3 regions of the Micromonospora sp. NPDC050187 genome follow, and region 2 is predicted to be linked to each of the others. Evidence: riboswitches for the same ligand, from Rfam matches in the RefSeq annotation. Region 2 holds a riboswitch; each other region holds the start of a gene.
The links. A riboswitch is a leader RNA that binds a small molecule or an ion and turns the genes downstream of it on or off. The one in region 2 is predicted to bind cyclic di-AMP.

Region 1: linked by a shared signal. The riboswitch ahead of ACIBJE_RS02980 (C39 family peptidase) and the one ahead of ACIBJE_RS19150 (NlpC/P60 family protein) in region 2 are both predicted to bind cyclic di-AMP.
Region 3: linked by a shared signal. The riboswitch ahead of ACIBJE_RS11575 (coiled-coil domain-containing protein) and the one ahead of ACIBJE_RS19150 (NlpC/P60 family protein) in region 2 are both predicted to bind cyclic di-AMP.

The regions. Positions count from the first base shown of each region.
Region 1 is NZ_JBITJH010000001.1:605,090-608,619, forward strand. Features, by position in the region: gene ACIBJE_RS02975 (hypothetical protein) at 1-581, shown strand, start outside; cyclic di-AMP (ydaO/yuaA leader) riboswitch at 912-1,051, shown strand; gene ACIBJE_RS02980 (C39 family peptidase) at 1,247-2,098, shown strand; gene ACIBJE_RS02985 (CDP-glycerol glycerophosphotransferase family protein) at 2,209-3,530, opposite strand, start outside.
Region 2 is NZ_JBITJH010000011.1:209,030-212,559, forward strand. Features, by position in the region: partial or broken gene ACIBJE_RS19140 (CBS domain-containing protein) at 1-243, shown strand, start outside; gene ACIBJE_RS19145 (C40 family peptidase) at 373-1,389, shown strand; cyclic di-AMP (ydaO/yuaA leader) riboswitch at 1,621-1,747, shown strand; gene ACIBJE_RS19150 (NlpC/P60 family protein) at 1,889-2,800, shown strand; gene dcd (dCTP deaminase) at 2,925-3,503, opposite strand.
Region 3 is NZ_JBITJH010000005.1:392,227-395,756, reverse strand. Features, by position in the region: gene ACIBJE_RS11585 (hypothetical protein) at 1-117, shown strand, start outside; gene ACIBJE_RS11580 (YibE/F family protein) at 281-1,597, shown strand; cyclic di-AMP (ydaO/yuaA leader) riboswitch at 1,764-1,895, shown strand; gene ACIBJE_RS11575 (coiled-coil domain-containing protein) at 1,899-2,909, shown strand; gene ACIBJE_RS11570 (carbonic anhydrase) at 3,020-3,530, opposite strand, start outside.

The sequences.
Region 1 (3,530 bases), on a different contig from region 2:
ACCTGCGCCGGTACGCCGAGGAGGTGGCCGTCGCCGCGGCCGGTGCCGCGCAGACCGCCCGTCGCCGCCGGGAGCGGTGGCTGACCGCGCAGGAACGGGTCGACCAGGCCTGGCGGGCGTACGACGAGGCGGAGACCGCCGCCCGCCGCTTCGCCGGGGCCACCGCCCTGCCCGTTCCCCGGACGCCCCGCACCCCGGCCGAGTACGTCGCCCGGGAACGGTTCCTGCACCGGGCCGCGATGGCCGCGTACTGGCGGGGTGACCTGTCGGTGGGGCAGCTCAGCGACGTCTTCGCCCGCCGCGGCGGGTGGAATCCGCGGCTGCACCCCGTCGTGCAGGAGGCGGTCCTGCACCGGGTGGTGCGCGACCTGCGGCGGGGGGAGTACCGGACGGCGGCCGAGCGGGAGCGGGTGGCCTGGCGGCAGGCGGAGGTCGCCGCGACGGCGGCACGGTCCCTGGCGGAGGAGGCGTCCCTCGCGGCGGAACGTCTCCGGGCGAGCAGCCGGACGATGGTCGAGCCCCGGCGCGTGCCGGGTGCGGTCCGCCTCGCCGCCCGGTGGCGACCGGCGCGGGTGGGCTGAGCGGGGCCGGTTCCGCCCCTCGGGCGGTGCGCTGGCCGGGAGCGTGACCGGATCGTGACGTGACCTGGGCCACGCCCTGCCGCGCGGCACCTTCGACACCGGTCGTCCCGTTCCGCGTCGAGTGCGAGCGAGCGGTTGTGCCGATGCCGTCCGGAAATCGCCCGACGGTACTCGGAAAACCGGTCGTCCGATTGAGCGACGTCAGCCCGTTAATGTGCCCGACTTCCGGGTGTGCCGTGCGGTTTGCCCAGCTCACGGGGGTTGGCAGGGGATTGAGGTATCAGTAGTGTCGGCCCGTCTGGCGCGGTCGTAGGTCGCAAAGGGTGACACCGCGCCGGCCCGCCTAATCGTGCGCAACGAGCCGGGGACCCACGTACGTCCGGGGTGAATCCGCGGGGCCGACCCGTGGTAGGGCGATCTTTCCCGCCCGAATCCGTCAGCTAACCCGGTAGGCGGTATCGGAAGGAGTAGCTCGTGCTGCACGCCCCCGTTACCCGGCTCCTCCACGGTGCCCAGGTGCCGCCGGCCGTCCGTCCGCGCCGCCGGCACTGACTCCGGCGTCCGCCCTCAGACGCCGTCCGAGCGGGCACCCCGCGCCATCGTCGACCCCACGCACGGTCCGCCCTGCGTCGACCGGGTGCGCCGCTCTCCACCCCTGTCTTGACGTGGAGGAATCCGTGAAGTACCCGGTCCCGCGACCGTTCAACCTGTTCCGAGCCCGCCGGTCGTACCAGGTCGCCGCCGCGGCGGCGGTCGTGGTGGCGGCGTCCACCGCCGGCGTCCTGCTCGTCGACCCCGGCACCCCGGTACACCGGGAGGACACCGTCGCCACGGCGGCCGAGCCGGACCGGTCGACCGCCGCCTCCCGGCAGCACGACCGCGCCACCGCGGCCCCGGCCAGCCCGTCCGCCGTCGCCACCACCCCGCCGACCACCCCGTCCGCGTCGCCCGCCGCCACCCGGTCGCCGAACCCGGACCTGACGGCCAGCCCCACCCCGCCGAAGCCGCCCGCGTCGAAGGTGCTCGACATCCAGTACCAGGAGCAGACCACCTTCTACTACTGCGGTCCGGCCGCCACCCGGATCGCGCTGACCGCCCGGGACGTCGTCCGCAGCCAGGACGACCTCGCCCAGCGGCTGAACACCACCCAGTCCGGCACCAACTCCGCCGCCGACACCACCCGGGTCCTCAACGACCTGGTCGGCCGGGACGTCTACCGGACCCGGACGATCCCCGGCAACGCGGCCACCCCCGCCCAGATGGACCGGCTCCAGGCCGACGTGGTGCGGGCCGTCGGCAACGGGTACGCCGTCGTCGTCAACATCGCCGGCTCGGCCACCGACGTCGCCGGTGGCTGGCACTCCTACCCCGGCGGGCACTACCTGACCGTGGTCGGTTACCGGGACAACGGCCGGACCGTCAAGATCGCGGACCCGGCGAACGCCGCCGCCGGCTCGTACTGGATGACCACCATCGGCCTGGCGCACTGGGCCGCCACCCGTGGCTACTCCGCCTGATTCTTCGCGCGGGGAGTAACCGCCGCTGTGGTAGGAGGGGTCCCCTGCTCCTCAAAATGAGGTAACAGGGGACCCCTCCTACCACCACACCACCACAGGCGAAGCCGAGTTCAGCCGGTGACGGACTCCGCCCCGACCGGCCGGTCCGCGTGGCCGGGGTGGGTCGCCGGCACGGCGGCCGGCGCGAGGTGCGCCCGGGCGGCCGACAGGAAGCCCTCGGCGTACGACTCGACCGGGAAGTCGCCCAGGTAGTGGGTGCGCATCGCCCAGCGCGCCTCGGCCAGCGGGTCGGTGCCGAGCAGCCGCTCCAGCACGTCGTCGACGTCGGCCAGGTCCCGGCGCAGCACGTAGCCGGAGCGGGCCAGCGGGAAGCGTGCGGTGAACGCGTCGCCGTCCACGCCCATGTCGGTCACCGCGTACGGCTTGCCGGAGTAGAGGTAGTCGGAGATGACCCCGGAGACGTCCGAGATCAGCGCGTCGGAGCGGTTGACGCAGTCGACCAGGCTCATCGCCCGACTCGCGTCGGTGCCCCAGACGTGCTGCCGGCCGGTGCGGGAGCGGTCCGTCGCGAGCAGCTCCTCCACCCGGGCGAGCTGCCGTGCCGACTCCGGGTTCTGCGCGGTGTACGGGTGGGCCCGCAGGATCACCGTCGCGCCCCGGGCCAGCAGCCGCCCGACCACCGCCTCGGCCACCGGCAGCGAGCAGTAGTTCGCGTCCGCGTGGTGCCCGGTCCAGGTGGGCGTGTAGAGCACGGTCGGGTGGGCCGGCATCGGCACCGGCGGCCGGCGTACCCCGATCGCCTCCACCTGGGGGCGGCCGACGACGACGAACTTCTCCGCCGGGATGTGCACCCCGGCGCGGGCGTACCGGTCGATCGCCGCCTGCCCGGCCACGAAGTTCCGGTCGAAGATCGCCGAGACCGGGTTGGCGCTCGGCGCCTTGTCGCTGTCGCCGTGGTGGATCTGGATGTGGGTGAGCTGGGTGAACCGGATGCAGTGCGCGTTCTTCGCGCCGTGGTTGACATAGAACGCCACCCGCAGGCTGGGCACCAACGCCTCGTCGATCGCCTTCAGCGTCGGGCAGTACACCACCGGCGCGCGGGTCGCCGCCGCGATCGGGGCCAGGAACTCCGGCTCGCGCAGCAGCACCAGGAACGGTCGGCCGATCCGCTCCAGGTACGGCAGCCACATGGTGACCTGGTACTCCGAGCCGGGCGGGGCGGAGAAGTAGAGCAGGAACTCCGGCTGGTGCCGGGCCAGCGCGCGGGCCACCGGGCTGGCCGCGGTCGACGGGCGGAACCGCCGCCGGGCCAGGCGCAGCCCGACCACCCCGGCGAGGCCGCCGACGAGCAGGCTGACCACCAGGGCGTACCAGGTGGGCAGGGCGAGCAGCGCGCCGAGCGCCACCGCGCCGAGTAGCACCGGGATCGCCG
Region 2 (3,530 bases):
CTCGGGTACGTCGGCCCGAGCCGTCGGGCCGCGGTGCCGGCCGAGGTGTACCGGCCGTTGGCCGTGGTGCCGCCGGACCGTACCCTGGCCGACCTGCTGCTCTCGATGCGCCGTGAGCGACGGCACATGGTGCTGGTCACCGACGGACGCAGACCGCTCGGCGTGGTGACCCTCGACGATGTCCTGACCGCCATCGTCGGCGGCGTCGGCACGGTGGGTGTTCGCAGGGGTGCCGGAGCGTGATACGAGACCCCCTCGCCTTGATATCGCCCCGTTGCTTCCCTAATGTTGGGCACCGGCCGCTGTGGATCGTCTGCCCCGCCATCCTCTCCCTCGCGGGGCGCCCGGTGGTCTGGTCGCCAAAGGAGTTCGGTGCCGGTGGCAACCCTGCCCCCTCAGCGTCACGCACCGGATCGGCTCCCCACTCGTCCGGGTGGGCTGCGCCGGTTCGTTCGCACCCTGGTCACCCTGTCCGCCGCCGCCGTGGTCGGTGTCGGCCTGCTCGCTGCTCCCGCGCATGCCGCGCCCACTCCCGAGGAGATCGAGGCGCAGATCGACAAGCAGTGGAGGCAGTTGGAGCCCACGATCGAGAAGTACAACGAGGTTCGCGTCAGGCTCAAGGCCAACCAGAAGAAGGCCGCTGATCTGGAGAAGAAGATCCAGCCGCTCGCGTTGCAGAGCGACATGGCCATGAACCGGATCGGTGCCCTGGCCTCCCGGCACTACATGACCGGCCCGTCGCAGGAGATCGGCGCTCTGCTGGTCAGCGCCAAGCCGGGCACCCTGGCCGAGCAGATGGGCATGCTCGACCGGCTCGCCGCCCACCAGCGTCAGCAACTCCAGGGCGTGGTGGCGATCCGGACAAGGTACGAGGCCGAGAAGCAGAAGCTCGACACCCTCATCGCTACCCAGGTCCAGCAGCAGAAGGACCTGGCGGCCAAGAAGGCCAAGATCGACGCCGAGATCAAGCGGCTGCGGGCGTCCATGCCGAAGACTGCGGTCAGCGCCCCCGGCTGCCCGCTCATCAAGGGCGTGATCAGCAGCGACGCCAACACCGCCATCAGAACCGCCTGCGCGCAGGTCGGCGACCCGTACGTCTTCGGCGCCACCGGGCCAAACGCCTTCGACTGCTCGGGGTTGACCCAGTATGCCTACAAAGCCGCGGGCATCCACCTGACCCACTTCACCGGTGATCAGTGGAAGGAGACCAAGGAGATCAGCCGCTCCGAGGCCCGCCCTGGTGACCTGGTCTTCTTCTTCAGCGACCTGAGCCACGTCGGGCTCTACCTGGGCAACGGCATCATGGTGCACGCCCCCCGGGCCGGTAAGCCGGTGCAGGTGGCCAGCATCAACCACATGCCGGTCGCGGGCTTCCGCCGCCCCTACTGACCGATCCTGACGAAGGGTCCCCGGCCAGCGGCCGGGGACCCTTCGTGCTGGGCCAACGAACGGCGCCCACAGTGGTTACTGTCGGGAATCAGCAGGTGGCACTACCGCGAACCGTGTTGCGGATCGACGACGGTCGTCTCTAACCTCGGCACTTGCCGAGCCGGTGACAGGCCGCCAGTCGGAGGCGGCAACGGTTCGGCACCGCCGAGTCGCCCGACGCACGTCGCCACAGGAGAAACCACACCAGAGCGAGCCGGGGAACCACCAGCACCATCGGGGTGAATCCGTACCACGGTAGGGCGCTCCCTTCCCGCCCGAACCCGTCAGCTAACCCGGTAGGCGGTCAACGGAAGAAGGAGTAAGAAGCCCGGTGGCACACCATGCCCCGCGGCCACCGTCCGTCCGGGCGGCCCCGGCTGCCCGGACGACGGCTGCGCCGCGTCCATGCTGGTCCCGCTTCACCAACGCCGTCACCGTCCTCGTCGGAGCCGCTGTCCTCGTGACGGGCGGCGCCGGCGCGGCCCACGCCGAACCCTCGGTCGCCGAGATCGAACGCCAGATCGACCGGGAGTGGAACACCCTCGAACCGGTCATCGAACAGCACAACGCCACCCGGCAGGCGCTCGCCGCCAAAAAGCGGCAGGCGGCGGCACTCGCCGACCGGATCGAGCCGCTGCGCCGCCAGGTCGACCAGGCGATGCGCAAGGTCGGCGGACTCGCGGTACGGGCGTACAAGGGGGAGAACGCCTCCGCCCTCAACGCCATGCTCGCCAACCCGTCGCCGGCCACCGTCGTCCACCAACTCGAACTACTCGACCAGTTCGCCCGTCGGCAGCAGACCGACATCCGGCACGTGGTCGAACTGCGGGACCAGCTCAGCGCCCGCAAGGCCCCGCTGGACCGGCTGGTCACGCAGCTCAGCCAGGCCGAACGCCAGCTGGACGGGAAACGTCGGCAGATCGACGCCGCCATCACCCGCCTGCAGAAGATGCGCCTGGAGGCGTACGGCAACGGCGCTGGCACCAGCCTGCGCCCCGCCCCCTGCCCGGCCGTCTACCCGGGCGGTGCCGCCGGACGGGCCGTCACGTTCGCCTGCGCGCAGATCGGCAAGCCCTACGTCTGGGGAGCCGAGGGGCCGAACGCGTACGACTGCTCCGGGCTCACCCTCGCCGCCTGGGCCCGGGCCGGGGTCGCCCTGCCGCACAACGCCGCCCAGCAGCGGCGGGTGACCGCCCGGGTGGGCCGGAGCGAGCTACGTCCCGGCGACCTCGTCTTCTACTACTCGGATCTGCACCACGTCGGCATGTACGTCGGCAACGGCTGGCTGGTGCACGCCTCCCGGGCCGGCGCGCCGGTGAAGATGAAGCGGGCCGACGACGGCCCGGTGCACAGCTACGGCCGCCCCGGCTGAGGTGGTAGCAGGGGTCCCCTGTTACCGCTTTTTGCGTAGCAGGGGACCCTGCAGGCACCTGGCGAAGCGGAGCGCGCCGCACCATCACCCGTAGAACGAGGGGTGGTGGTGGATGTGGGGAGGGTCAGCGGGTGGGCCAGGTGCGCCAGTTCCGCCAGGCCCGGCTCGGGGTGGGGCCGCGCTGCCCCTGGTAGCGGGAGCCGTAGACGGCGGAGCCGTACGGATGCTCGGCCGGCGAGGAGAGCCGGAAGATGCAGAGCTGACCGATCTTCATGCCGGGCCAGAGCGTGATCGGCAGGTTGGCCACGTTGGAGAGTTCCAGCGTCACGTGGCCGGAGAACCCGGGGTCGATGAAGCCGGCGGTCGAGTGGGTGAGCAGGCCGAGCCGGCCCAGGCTCGACTTGCCCTCCAGGCGGCCCGCGAGTTGGTCGCCGAGCGAGATGACCTCCAGCGTGGAGGCGAGCACGAACTCCCCGGGGTGCAGCACGAAGGGTTCCCCCTCGGGCACCTCCACCAGCGAGGTGAGGTCGTCCTGCTGCAACGCCGGGTCGATGTGCGTGTAGAGGTGGTTGTTGAAGACCCGGAAGAGCCGGTCCAGGCGCACGTCGATGCTGGAGGGCTGCACCAGACTCGCGTCGAACGGTTCCAGTGCCAGCGTGCCAGCCTTGATCTCGCTGACGAGGTCCCGGTCGGAGAGCAGCATCGCACCACCATATCCAGTGCCGTAGCC
Region 3 (3,530 bases), on a different contig from region 2:
GCCACGCTCAGCGCTGAGGACGACCAGTCGCGGCGTACCCGGATCTGGTGTGACGCGCGGCTGGGCGACGGACGGCGGTGTGTGCTGCCGATCGGGCACGACGGGAGGTGCCGGTGACCGGTGGGCGCATGGACGGGGCAGCTCCACAGCGTGCCGACGAACTCCCTACCGAGCCGCGCGGAACCGGGCCGGACCGCCGAACAGGCTGCGAGCTGCGACTTCGGAGCCGGCAGAATGGTCCGGCCAGGGCACCCGCCACGCCAGGACCGTTGGGAGAAGCATGGGCCACGACCACAGCCGCCCCATTGCCGCTGCGCCGCCGCGGGTACGGCGTGTCCTGATCGCGACCGTGGTCCCGCTCTTCCTGGTGACCCTGGTCGCGGCGCTGGTGCTCTGGCCCCGCGACGCCCCGTCGGTGGGCGGCGGCGAGGACGCGGCCCGCTACCACGGCACGGTGACGCGGGTGGTCACCGAGCCCTGCCCACCCACGCCGGAGGCCCCGGAGGGCACGGTGGAGGGGCCGTGCGGCACCGCCACGGTGAGCGTCGACACCGGGCCGGACGCCGGACAGCAGGTCGAGACGGCGCTGCCCGCCGGGCCGGGCTCACCCTCGGTGGAGGTCGGCGACGAGATCGTCCTGGTGGTGCTGACCGACCCGGCCGATCCGACGGTCAGCAGCTACAGCATCGCCGCCCACCAGCGGGGGAAGCCGTTGATCTGGCTGGCCCTGGCGTTCGCCGCCGCCATCGTCGCGTTCGGCCGGTGGCGCGGCCTGGCCGCGCTCGGCGGGCTGGCGGCCAGCTTCGCCATCCTGCTCGTTTTCGTGCTGCCCGGCATCAGCGCCGGGCAGGCTCCGCTGCCGGTGGCGGTCACCGGCGCCGCGCTCATCATGTTCGTGGTGTTGTATCTCACCCACGGGGTCACCGCGCAGACCTCCGTCGCGGTCCTCGGCACCCTGGCCAGCCTGGTGCTCACCGGCCTGCTCGGCAGCCTGGCGACCGCGTTCACCCACCTGACCGGGTACGGCTCCGAGGACGCCACCACGCTGTCGATGTTCCAGGCCGACGTCGACCTGCACGGGTTGCTCCTGGCCGGCATCATCATCGGCTCCCTGGGCGTCCTGGACGACGTCACGGTCACCCAGGCCGCCACGGTCACCGAGCTGGCCCACGCCAATCCCGACCTCACCCGGCTCCAGCTCTACCGGGCGGCCACCCGGGTCGGCCGGGCGCACATCGCCTCGACGGTCAACACGATCGTGCTGGCGTACGCGGGGGCGTCGCTGCCCCTGCTGCTGTTGCTGACCGCCGACACGCGCGGGATCAGCGAGATCGTGAGCAGCGAGTTCCTCGCCCAGGAGATCGTCCGCAGCATCGTCGCCACGCTCGGGCTGATCGCCGCCGTACCGATCACCACCGGCCTGGCCGCCCTGGTGACCACCGCCGGACGGGGTGGCACGCCGAGCCGCCGCCTGCCCCGGCCCGCCGGGGAGCGGGACGAGGCCCTGGCCGCCCTCAGCGGTCCCCGTGCCGCCACCGGGGTCACCGATTCCGGCCACGGACCGGGCCGCCCGGGGAACACGGATCCGCCCTGGTGACACTGCGCAGCGTGACCACCAGCTGCTACGATCTTGACAAATGTGACAGGAGTGACCGAAAGCAATAGGGAAATAACGCTTTTGGTCGGGATCCGGGCGTAGAACCCCACGCCCACTGTCAGGTAACCTCGCTGCCGGTTACCGCCGAAGGCGCGCACCGGCGCCAGCGGGGCCACCGCCTAATCGCCCACCGGCGAATCGGGGAACCAGGTTCATGGGGTGCATCCGCGTCAGCGGTAGGGGCCACTTCCGCCCCGAACCCGTCAGCTAACCCGGTCGGCGGTCGACGGAAGGGAAGACTGTGACGGCACCCCTACGCCGCTGGCTGAAGCCTGTCGTGGCCGTGCTCGCCGCCTTCGCCGTGGCCGCCGGGCCCGCGCCGGCGCTGGCGGAGCCGTCGAGCCCGTCTGGGCACGACGGAGAGCAGCCGAAGCTCCTCAACGAGGTGATCGAGGAGGCGAACCGGAGCTACACCCAGGCCCAGGCGAAACTCAACGCCTCGCAGAAGCGTCAGCTCACCCTCGCCCTGGAGGTCCGGCGGGCCCAGAACGAGCTGAAGGCGCTCACGCCGCAGGTGGCCACGATCGCCGTGCGGTCCTACATGACCGGCCGGGTCGGCCCCGCCTCCATGTTGCTGGAGAGCAACACACCCGACTCGTTCGTCAAGCGGGCCAGCGCGCTGGACGAGATGAACATGGTCAACAGCAAGAAGGTCGCCGCGGTGGCCGCCGCCAAGGACCAGGCGGAACGAGCCAAGAAGGCGCTCGACGCCGAGGTGCTGGAGCAGCAGAAGCAGGCCGACATCCTGAAGAAGCGCAAACGCGAGGCGGAGAAGTCGCTCGCCCTGGTCGGCGGCGTCGGGTTGACCGGTGGCCTGGTGGACGCCACCTCCCCGGTCGCCCGGATCGGCCCCGGGCGGGACAGCAACGGCAACTGGCGTCCGCTGGGCTGCACCGAGGACGACCCGACCACCGGCGGCTGCATCACCCCGCGCACCCTGCACATGTACAAGGAGGTCAAGCGGGCCGGCTTCGACATGTTCGTCGGGTGCTACCGACCGGGTGGGCCGTACGAGCACCCCAAGGGGCGGGCCTGCGACTGGTCGCTCCAGAAGTCGGGGTTCAGCCGGTGGGACACCAACAAGGAGCGGATGTACGGGAACAACCTCACCGCGTTCCTGGTCCGTAACGCCGACCGGCTGGGCATTTACTACGTGATCTGGAACAAGCAGATCTGGTTCCCGGCGACCGGCTGGAGTTCGTACAGCGGGCCCTCCGACCACACGGACCACGTCCACGTGTCCATGCTCTGACCCCGCGCACGAAGACCCGGGCCCCGCATCCGTTCGACCGGAGGCGGGGCCCGTTCGCGCGGCCGGCCGGAGCCGACCGGGTCAGTGGCGGGCCGAGGGGACCGGCCGGGTCAGTGGCGGGCCGAGGGGGCGACCGGGCCGGCGGCGAGGGCGACGTCCTCGGTGGCGGACGCCGAGCGGACCACCCGCACCTCACCGGCGGCCAGCCGGTACGACATGCCGACCACCGCGCACCGCCCCTCCCGCACCGCCCGGTTGAGCGTCACCGAATGCTCCAGCAACATCTCGACGGTGTGGTCGATGTGGATGTCGACGATCCCGTCGATGTCGTCGATGCCCTGCCGGGCGGCCTGGCGGAGGCTCGGCACCACCGCTCCCACGACCGCACCCAGGTAGCCGGGGGGCGTCGTCCCGGCGCCGTCGGCCTCCCGGGCTGCCTGCACCGCCCCGCAGGAGTCGTGGCCGAGCACGACCACCAGCGGGGTCTCCAGGACGCTCACCGCGTACTCGACGCTGCCGAGCACCTCGGTGCCGACGATGTGCCCGGCGGTCCGGACCACGAAGAGGTCACCGAGGCCCCGGTCGAAGATGATCTCGGCGGCCAGCCGGGAGTCGGAGCAG